Regions from separate parts of the Terracoccus luteus genome, predicted to be linked through region 1. Evidence: predicted binding sites of a transcription regulator. Region 1 holds the regulator's gene; each other region holds the start of a gene.

Region 1 (3,274 bases):
CCGCCATGGGCAGCTCGACCGTGGCGTGCAGGTCGTCGCCACGGCGCGTGTACGTGTCGTGGTTCGCGACGCGCACCTCGACGTAGACGTCGCCGGCGGGGCCGTTGCCCGGGCCGACCTCGCCCTGCCCGGTCAGCTGGATGCGGGTACCGGTGTCGACGCCCGCGGGCACCTTGAGCGTGAGGCTGCGGCGGGTGCGCACCCGGCCGTCGCCCGAGCACTCGTGGCACGGGTCGGTGAGGGTGGCGCCGTAGCCCTGGCAGTTCACGCACGGGCGGGAGGTCATGACCTGGCCGAGCAGGCTGCGCTGCACCTGCTGCACCTCGCCCCGGCCCTTGCAGATGGGGCACGTCTGGCGGCCGGTGCCCGGCTGCGCGCCGTCGCCGCCGCACGTGCCGCAGCCGACGGCCGTGTCGATGACGAGCTCCTCCTCGGAGCCGAACACGGCCTTGGCGAGGTCGATGTCGAGGCGCACGAGGGCGTCCTGGCCGCGCTGCACACGCGAGCGCGGGCCACGGGCGCCACCGGCGGCGCCACCGCCGAAGAAGGCGTCCATGACGTCGCTGAACGAGAAGCCCTGGCCGTCGCCGAAGCCCGCGCCGCCGCCACTGGCGAAGGGGTCGGCGCCCATGTCGAACGCCTGGCGCTTCTGCGGGTCGGAGAGCACGTCGTAGGCCTGCGAGACCTGCTTGAACTCCTCCTCGGCCTCGGGGCCGGGGTTGACGTCCGGGTGCAGCCGGCGCGCGAGGCGGCGGTAGGCCTTCTTGATCTCCTCCTGGCTCGCGGAGCGCGAGACGCCCAGGACGGCGTAGTAGTCGTTCAACGGGTGGTCCTGTCAGGTGTGGTTCGGCTGGTCTGCTGGTGGGTCGGTGCTGTCACGGGGCGGGGTTGTCGTCGAGGATCTGCGAGACGTACCGGGCGACGGCGCGCACCGAGGCCATCGTCGTCGGGTAGTCCATCCGGGTGGGGCCGAGCACGCCCAGGCTGGCGACGCGTTCGGCACCGGAGCCGTACCCCACGGAGACGAGCGAGGTCGACTGCAGCCCGCTCACCGGGTTCTCGGCCCCGATGCGGACCGAGACGAGGTCGGGGTCGTCGCTCAGCTGCCCGAGCAGGCGCAGCAGCACGACGTGCTCCTCCAGCGCCTCGAGGATGGGCCCGATGCTGCGGGTGAAGTCGCCACCGGACTTGGCGAGGTTCGACTGGCCGGCGAGCACGACCCGCTCCTCGCGCTCCTCGGCGAGGGCGTCGCACAGGCTCGACACGACGGTGCGGAGGGCGGCCGCGTGCGGGTCGGACCCGGCATCCGGCCCCCGTCCGTCGGCGCCCTGCGCCTCGGGGTCGTCGCCGACGCCCTCGGCGAGCTCGCTCAGGCGCGCTGCGGCGACGGTGAACGGGAGCCCCGCGGCGGTCTCGTTGAGCTCGCCGCGGATGAGCGCCACGAGGCCCTCGCCCTCGTCGCCCGCGAGGACGGGACCGAGCTCGACGACGCGCTGCTCGACCCGGCCGGTGTTGACGATGAGCACGATCATGACGTGGCTCGCGCCGAGCGGCACGAGCTCGATGTGGCGCACGATCGAGCGGGTCAGCGACGGGTACTGCACGACGGCGACCTGACGGGTCAGCCCCGCGAGGAGACGCACGGTGCGGTCGACGACGTCATCGAGGTCGACGGCGCCCTCGAGGAACTGGCTGATCGCCCGTCGCTCTCCGAGGGTGAGGGGCTTGACCGCACTCAGGCGGTCGACGAAGAGGCGGTAGCCGGCGTCGGTCGGGACGCGGCCGGCCGAGGTGTGCGGGGCGTGGATGAGCCCCTCCTCCTCGAGCTGCGCCATGTCGTTGCGCACGGTTGCGGCGCTGACCCCGAGGTGGTGGCGCTCGACGAGCGCGCGGCTGCCGACCGGCTCCGAGGTCTGGACGTAGTCCTGCACGATGGCGCGCAGGACCATCAGCTTGCGGTCGTCGCTCACCGGACCTCCCTCTCGCCGTCGGGCCACCGCTCTGGCACTCCCTGCGTCCGAGTGCCAAGTCTACGCCGAGCGGCCCCCAAGGCCGAACGCACCGGATGCCGGGTCACGGGGTCCGCCGCCGCCGTGACCTCCCGCCGGCGTCGGGCCGGCGCAGGCTCGGGCACGGTCGCCCACGGTTGGGCGGGCACGGTCGGGCGCGCACGGGTCGCGCGTCGCTGCCCGGGCCGGGGGCACGCCCGGCATAGCCTCCCGGGGTGCCACCGATCGACCGCTACGGATCCGACGTCCTCTCCGGCGACTGGAAGCGACCCCCGCGGGGGCGCTCCGAGCCGACCCCGGCCGAGCCCGGTCTCGTCGTCGAGGACGTCGAGACGGGATGGGTCGGGGCGGTCGTGCGGGTCGAGAAGGCCGGCGGGGTGCACGTCGTGCACCTCGAGGACCGTCGTGGTCGCACGAAGGGCTTCCCCCTCGGGCCGGGCTTCCTGCTCGACGGCCGCCCCGTCGCGCTCACCGCCCCCCGCCGGGCGGCCGAGGCGGCCCTCACCCGGGCCCGGCAGGCCGGCGCCCGCACGGCGAGCGGCTCGGTGGCGGTGACGGGCGCGCGGGCGCGGGTCGCGAGCGGCTCGCGCATCTACGTCGAGGGCCGCCACGACGCCGAGCTCGTCGAGAAGGTGTGGGGCGACGACCTGCGCGTCGAGGGCGTCGTCGTCGAGCTCATGGACGGCGTCGACGACCTCGCCGGGATCGTCGCCGACTTCGAGCCGGGTCCGGGTCGCCGCCTCGGGGTGCTCGTCGACCACCTCGTGCCGGGCACGAAGGAGGCGCGCATCGTCGCGCAGGCGCAGGCCCTGCCCGGCTTCTCGGCGCACGTCAAGGTGCTCGGTCACCCGTACGTCGACGTCTGGCAGTCGGTGCGGCCCGAGCGGCTGGGCTGGTCGCAGTGGCCGGTCATCCCCCGCGGCACCTCCTGGAAGCACGGCATCTGCGCCGCCCTCGGGTGGCCCCACGACGACCAGGCCGACATCGCGCGCGCCTGGAAGCGGATCCTCGGGACGGTGCGCACGTACGCCGACCTCGAGCCGACGCTGCTCGCGAGCGTCGAGGAGCTCATCGACTTCGTCACCGAGCCCACCGCCTGACCGGACGCACGTGCGGGTGGATGCCGACCGGCATCCACCCGCACGTCACGGCCTCGGGGTGCAGGCTAGGAGCGGACCCAGCCCTGGATATCGACGACCACGTAGGACGGGACCGAGCTCCAGACCGCGATGGTGCCGTCGGAGGCGACCGGGAGGACCGCTGCG
Region 2 (3,274 bases), 800 kb from region 1:
CCGTGCCCGTGGCCGCCGGCCTCGGGCTGCTCGTCCTCGGGCTTGTCGACGACGAGCGTGTCGGTCGTGAGGATCATCGACGCGATCGACTCGGCGTTGCGCAGCGCGGAGCGGGTGACCTTGACCGGGTCGATGACACCGGCGGCGATGAGGTCGCCGTACTCGCCCGTGGCGGCGTTGAGGCCCTGGCCGAGGGGAAGCTCGGCGACCTTCGAGGTGACGACGTAGCCCTGCAGGCCCGCGTTCTCGGCGATCCACCGCAGCGGCTCGGCGACGGCCTTGCGCACGATCGAGGCACCGGTGGCCTCGTCGCCCGTCAGGTCGAGCGCGTCGATGGCCGTGGCGGCGTGGATGAGGGCGGTGCCGCCACCGGCGACGATGCCCTCCTCGATGGCCGCGCGGGTCGCCGAGATGGCGTCCTCGATGCGGTGCTTCTTCTCCTTGAGCTCGACCTCGGTGTGCGCGCCGACCTTGATGACGCAGACGCCGCCGGCCAGCTTGGCCAGGCGCTCCTGCAGCTTCTCGCGGTCCCAGTCGCTGTCGGTACGCTCGATCTCCGACTTGATCTGGTTGACGCGGCCGACGACCTCGGACTCCTCGCCGGCGCCGTCGATGATCGTCGTGGCGTCCTTGGTGAGGACGACGCGACGGGCCTGGCCGAGCACGGTGAGGTCGGCCTGGTCGAGCGAGAGCCCGACCTCGGGGGCGATGACCTGGCCACCGGTGAGCACGGCGATGTCCTGGAGCATGGCCTTGCGGCGGTCGCCGAAGCCGGGCGCCTTGACGGCGGCGACGTTGAACGTGCCGCGGATCTTGTTCACGACGAGCGTCGAGAGGGCCTCGCCGTCGACGTCCTCGGCGATGATGAGCAGCGGCTTGCCCGACTGGACGACCTTCTCGAGCACCGGGAGGACCTCGGCGACCGAGCTGATCTTGCCCTGGTTGATGAGCACGTAGGCGTCCTCGAGGACGGTCTCCATGCGCTCGGTGTCGGTGACGAAGTAGGCCGACAGGTAGCCCTTGTCGAACTGCATGCCCTCGGTGAACTCGAGCTCGGTGTTCGTCGTCGAGCTCTCCTCGACGGTGATGACACCGTCCTTGCCGACCTTGTCGAAGGCCTCGCCGATGAGCGTGCCGAGCGTGGAGTCCTGCGCGGAGAGGGTGGCGACCGAGCTGATCTCGTCCTTGCCCTCGACCTCACGGGCGTTCTTCAGCAGCTCGTCGTTGACGGCGGTGACGGCCTTGTCCATGCCGCGCTTGAGGGCGGCGGGGGCGGCACCGGCGGCGACGTTGCGCAGGCCCTCCTTGACCATGGCCTGGGCGAGCACGGTCGCGGTCGTCGTGCCGTCACCGGCGACGTCGTTGGTCTTGGTCGCGACCTCCTTGGCGAGCTGCGCGCCGAGGTTCTCGTAGGCGTCCTCGAGCTCGATCTCGCGGGCGATGGTGACGCCGTCGTTCGTGATCGTCGGGGCGCCCCACTTCTTGTCGATGACGACGTTGCGGCCCTTCGGGCCGAGCGTCACCTTGACGGCGTTGGCGAGCGCGTCGACGCCACGCTCGAGAGACTTGCGGGCGGAGTCGTTGAACTCCAGCTTCTTGGCCATGACTGTCCTTGTCCTTGCGAAGATCGGTAGTGGTGGTACGGGGGCGCAACGCGACACACCCCAGCGAGACCCCGAGGGGGCTCACCGGGGTGCGGTCGCGGATCGCCGGTCGGCGAGACGCGCGGGGGCGTCGGTCAGCCGACGACCGCGAGCACGTCGCGGGCCGAGAGGATGAGGTACTCCTCGCCGGCGTACTTGATCTCGGTGCCGCCGTACTTGCTGTAGATGACCTTGTCGCCGACCTTGACGTCGAGCGGCACGCGCTCGGTGCCGGTGTCGTTGAAGCGACCGGGGCCGACGGCCAGGACCTCGCCCTCCTGGGGCTTCTCCTTGGCGGTGTCGGGGATGACGAGGCCGGACGCGGTGGTCTGCTCGGCCTCGAGGGACTTGACGACGATGCGGTCTTCGAGCGGCTTGATGGAAACCGACACGGTGGTGACCTTCCCTTCGGGACTGTCGGTGTGGCGGTCGGCGGGTCTCCCCGACGACGGGCGCCACGACGGACGATGACTCTGACTGGTGGCTCTCGGGCAACCGGCCGCCGTCGCGGGGGTCGACAGGCTCCGTCGAGCTTCTGGCACTTTCGAGGTGAGAGTGCCAACAGGAAGAAATCTAGGTAGCGGTTAGCACTCGGTCAAGTCGAGTGCCAGCCCGGGCGCGCCGCAGCCACCCCGACCGCACCCACCACGCCCACCACGCCCAGGACCCCGGGTGGCAGGATGCCGGGATGGACGCCGCGATGGTCGACCGCCTCGCCGGTGGCGAGGGATGGGGCCTGCTGCAGTCGCTGCCCCCGTACGAGCCGTCGCAGTCGCTCGCGCTGCAGGACCGCCTCAGGGCGGCCGGCTTCGACGCCGACCTCGTCGCCGCGGCTCTGAGCCAGTCGCGGCTGCGGGCCAGGGCGGCCGAGAAGTTCGGGGAGTTCGCCGACGGGATGCTCTTCACCCCCGACGGCCTCGAGCAGGCGACCCGGCTGGCCGTGGCCGCCCGGCACGCCCAGCGCTTCCGTGCCGCGGGCGTCGAGCTCGTGCACGACCTCGGCTGCGGCCTCGGCGCCGACGCCATGGCCGTGGCGGGGCTCGACCTCGCCGTGGGCGCCGTCGACGCCGACCCGGTGACCGCCCGGGTGGCCGCGGTCAACCTGCGCCACTGGGCGTCGGCCCGGGTCGAGTGCGCCCTCGTCGAGGACGTCGTGCTTCCCGTGGGCCCCGAGGCCGGCCGGCAGGGCGTGTGGCTCGACCCCGCCCGGCGCACGCCCGGCGTGGCCGACGTCAACGGCCGCACCCGACGGGTGTTCTCCCTCGACGCCATCTCGCCGTCGTGGCAGGAGGTGCTCGCGCTCGCCGGGCAGGTGCCCGCCACCGGCGCCAAGCTCTCGCCCGGCCTGCCGCACGGCGCCGTGCCGCCCGGCTGCGAGGCGCAGTGGACCTCGTGGCGCGGCGAGGTGCTCGAGGCGACCGTGTGGTGGGGCCCGCTCGTGCACTCCCCCGGTCGCACCGCGGCCGTCTGCTCCGACAGCGTCACCGACACGATCACCGAGTCGGAGGCGGCGCCCGGCCGCGACGTCGCGACGGCGGCCTCCGTGGGCCGGCTCGGCGAGTGGCTCTACGAGCCCGACCGGGCCGTCATCCGGGCGGGCCTCACCGGCGCGCTCGTCGCGGCCGTCGACG
Region 3 (3,274 bases), 890 kb from region 1:
CAACACCCACGTGCACTTCGACCACACCTTCGGCAACGCGGCCTTCGAGTCGGCGACGGTGCACGCGCACGACAACGTGGGGCGCACGTTCGAACGCGACGCCGTGCGCATCAAGGCCGAGTTCCGGGCCGACCCGGGTGACGCGCCGGAGTACGGCTACACCGCGCAGGACGCCGCCGACGTCCTCGCGACGACGGTGCGCGGGCCCGACGCGACCTTCGGCGGCAGCGCCACCATCGACCTCGGCGACCGGGTCGTCACGCTGGCCTACGGCGGTCGCGGTCACACCGACGGTGACATCGCCGTCGTCGTGCCCGACACCGGCGCGGTCTTCCTCGGCGACCTCGTCGAGGAGAGCGCCCACCCCTCGTTCGGCGGCGACTGCTGGCCGCTCGAGTGGGCCGACACGTTGGCCGCGCACCTCGAGCGGGTCGGGCCGGGAACGGTCGTCGTCCCCGGCCACGGGCGGCCGGTCGACAGCGCGTTCGTCGAGGCGCAGCGCCGCGACATCGCCGCCGTGGCTGAGGTCGTGCGCGAGCGGTTCCAGGCCGGGATGCCGGTCGAGCAGGCCGTGCGCGAACCCGACGACCGCCTGCCGTACCCGGTGTCGTGGCTCGCGGATGCCGTCCGGCGCGGGTACACCCAGCAGCGCCGCTGAGGGCCTGCACCTTTTCCCGCCGCGGCTGGGGTCTCGCGGCCGGATCGTGCCCGGGCCTGCTCCTTTTCCCGCCGCGGCCCGACAAGTGCAGGGCCGGGGCGCGAAACGGTGTCCGAAACCGGGCCGTGGCGGGATAAGTGCAGGGCCGGGCGTGGCAGGGTGGCGGGCATGAGCTGTGTCTTCTGCGGCATCGTCGCCGGCGGGCTGCCCGCCGACGTCGTGCTCGACGAGCCCGAGCTGCTCGGCTTCCTCGACCGGCGTCCGGTCTTCAAGGGCCACGTCCTGCTCGTGCCGAAGACCCACGTCGACACCCTGCTCGAGCTGCCCGTCTCGCTGCACGCCACCGTCCTCGAGGCCACCGCCCGCCTCGCCCGGGCCGCGGTCGACGGGCTCGGCGCGCAGGGCACGTTCGTCGCCATGAACAACGTCGTGAGCCAGTCGGTGCCGCACCTGCACGTCCACGTCGTCCCCCGAACGAAGGGCGACGGGCTGCGCGGCTTCTTCTGGCCCCGGACGACTTACTCGGACGCCGCGGACTCGGCCGACCACGCCGCCCGGCTCGCCGCCGCGCTCGCCGGCCCCCCGGCATCCTGACCGCTGCGCTGACCTGCACCGTCCCGCCCACCGGACGACGCGCAGGACGCAGCGTCGACGCACCCGACAGGCGTTTGCACTCTCACACCGAGAGTGCCAATAATGGCGTTGGCACTCTCGTCATGGGAGTGACAGAAGGACCACGGGCCGTATGCCGAGGTCCCGGGCCCCGCAGCGACGTGAACTGGGGGGATCGGGTCCGTCCGTCGCGGGCGACATGCGTCCCACCACCAACGTTTCGTGTGGGAGGAACCACCCGAATGGCCAAGATGATTGCGTTTGACGAAGAGGCGCGCCGCGGGCTCGAGCGGGGCATGAACGTGCTCGCCGACGCCGTGCGCGTGACGCTCGGCCCGAAGGGCCGCAACGTCGTGCTCGAGAAGAAGTGGGGCGCCCCCACGATCACCAACGACGGCGTCTCCATCGCCAAGGAGATCGAGCTCGACGACCCGTACGAGAAGATCGGCGCCGAGCTCGTCAAGGAGGTCGCCAAGAAGACCGACGACGTCGCCGGCGACGGCACGACGACGGCGACCGTGCTGGCCCAGGCGATGGTCCGTGAGGGCCTGCGCAACGTGGCCGCCGGCGCCAACCCGATGGCGCTGAAGCGCGGCATCGAGAAGGCCGTCGAGGCCGTCACCGAGGCCCTGCTGTCGCAGGCCAAGGAGATCGAGACCAAGGAGCAGATCGCCTCGACCGCCAGCATCTCGGCGGCCGACGAGGAGATCGGCGGTCTCATCGCCGAGGCGATGGACAAGGTCGGCAAGGAAGGTGTCATCACCGTCGAGGACTCCAACACCATGGGCCTCGAGCTGGAGATGACCGAGGGCATGCGGTTCGACAAGGGCTACATCTCGGCCTACTTCGTCACCGACACCGAGCGTATGGAGGCCGTCCTCGACGACGCCTACGTGCTCGTGGCCAACAGCAAGATCGGCAGCATCAAGGACCTCGTCCCGCTGCTCGAGAAGGTCATGCAGTCGGGCAAGCCGCTGCTCATCATCGCCGAGGACATCGAGGGTGAGGCCCTCGCGACGCTCGTCGTGAACAAGATCAAGGGCACGTTCAAGTCGGTCGCCGTCAAGGCCCCCGGCTTCGGCGACCGCCGCAAGGCCATGCTCGGTGACATCGCCATCCTCACGGGCGGCCAGGTCATCAGCGAGGAGGTCGGTCTCAAGCTCGAGAACGCCACCCTCGACCTGCTCGGCCGGGCCCGCAAGGTCGTCGTCACCAAGGACGAGACGACCATCGTCGAGGACCAGGACGACCGCTCCGCCATCGAGGGCCGCATCGCCCAGATCAAGGCGGAGATCGAGAAGTCGGACAGCGACTACGACCGCGAGAAGCTGCAGGAGCGCCTCGCCAAGCTCGCCGGTGGCGTCGCCGTCATCAAGGCGGGCGCGGCCACCGAGGTCGAGCTCAAGGAGCGCAAGCACCGCATCGAGGACGCCGTGCGCAACGCCAAGGCCGCCGTCGAGGAGGGCATCGTCGCCGGTGGTGGCGTCGCCCTCATCCAGGCCGCCAAGGTCGCCTTCGAGAAGCTCTCGCTCGAGGGTGACGAGGCCACCGGTGCCAACATCGTGCGCGTCGCGTCCGAGGCCCCGCTCAAGCAGATCGCGATCAACGCCGGTCTCGAGGGTGGCGTCGTGGCCGAGAAGGTGCGCGGTCTCGAGGCCGGTCACGGTCTCAACGCCGCGTCCGGTGAGTACTGCAACCTGCTCGACGCCGGCATCATCGACCCGGTCAAGGTCACCCGCTCGGCCCTGCAGAACGCGGCCAGCATCGCGGCCCTGTTCCTCACGACCGAGGCCGTCATCGCCGACAAGCCGGAGAAGTCGGCCCCGGCCATGCCCGGTGGCGACGACATGGGCGGCATGGGCGGCATGGGCTTCTGAGCCCCGCCACCCGCTGTACCTGAGCTCGCAGCAGTACCAGCACGATCCGAAGGGCGGCTCCCGTGGGGGGCCGCCCTTCGGCGTGTCCGGATGCCGGCCAGCCGGCTCTCAGCGCAGGGCGGCGAGG

Evidence for each region. The regulator HrcA, encoded in region 1, represses chaperone genes, less so after heat shock. The targets are predictions, from matches to a motif close to TTNGCACTCGNNNNNNNCGAGTGCNAA.
Region 2: groES (co-chaperone GroES) is a predicted target of HrcA. The motif match lies at 2,228-2,254, and genes of this name have one in related genera.
Region 3: groL (chaperonin GroEL) is a predicted target of HrcA. The motif match lies at 1,326-1,352, and genes of this name have one in related genera.

Annotation. Positions count from the first base shown of each region.
Region 1 is NZ_RBXT01000001.1:1,183,279-1,186,552, reverse strand. It holds gene dnaJ (molecular chaperone DnaJ) at 1-823, opposite strand, end outside; gene hrcA (heat-inducible transcriptional repressor HrcA) at 876-1,970, opposite strand; gene DFJ68_RS05430 (DUF3097 domain-containing protein) at 2,234-3,109, shown strand; gene DFJ68_RS05425 (CHAP domain-containing protein) at 3,175-3,274, opposite strand, start outside.
Region 2 is NZ_RBXT01000001.1:1,987,401-1,990,674, forward strand. It holds gene groL (chaperonin GroEL) at 1-1,604, opposite strand, end outside; gene groES (co-chaperone GroES) at 1,739-2,035, opposite strand; gene DFJ68_RS09045 (THUMP-like domain-containing protein) at 2,332-3,274, shown strand, end outside.
Region 3 is NZ_RBXT01000001.1:289,986-293,259, forward strand. It holds gene DFJ68_RS01425 (MBL fold metallo-hydrolase) at 1-658, shown strand, start outside; gene DFJ68_RS01430 (HIT family protein) at 827-1,252, shown strand; gene groL (chaperonin GroEL) at 1,513-3,147, shown strand; gene DFJ68_RS01440 (N-acetylglucosamine kinase) at 3,256-3,274, opposite strand, start outside.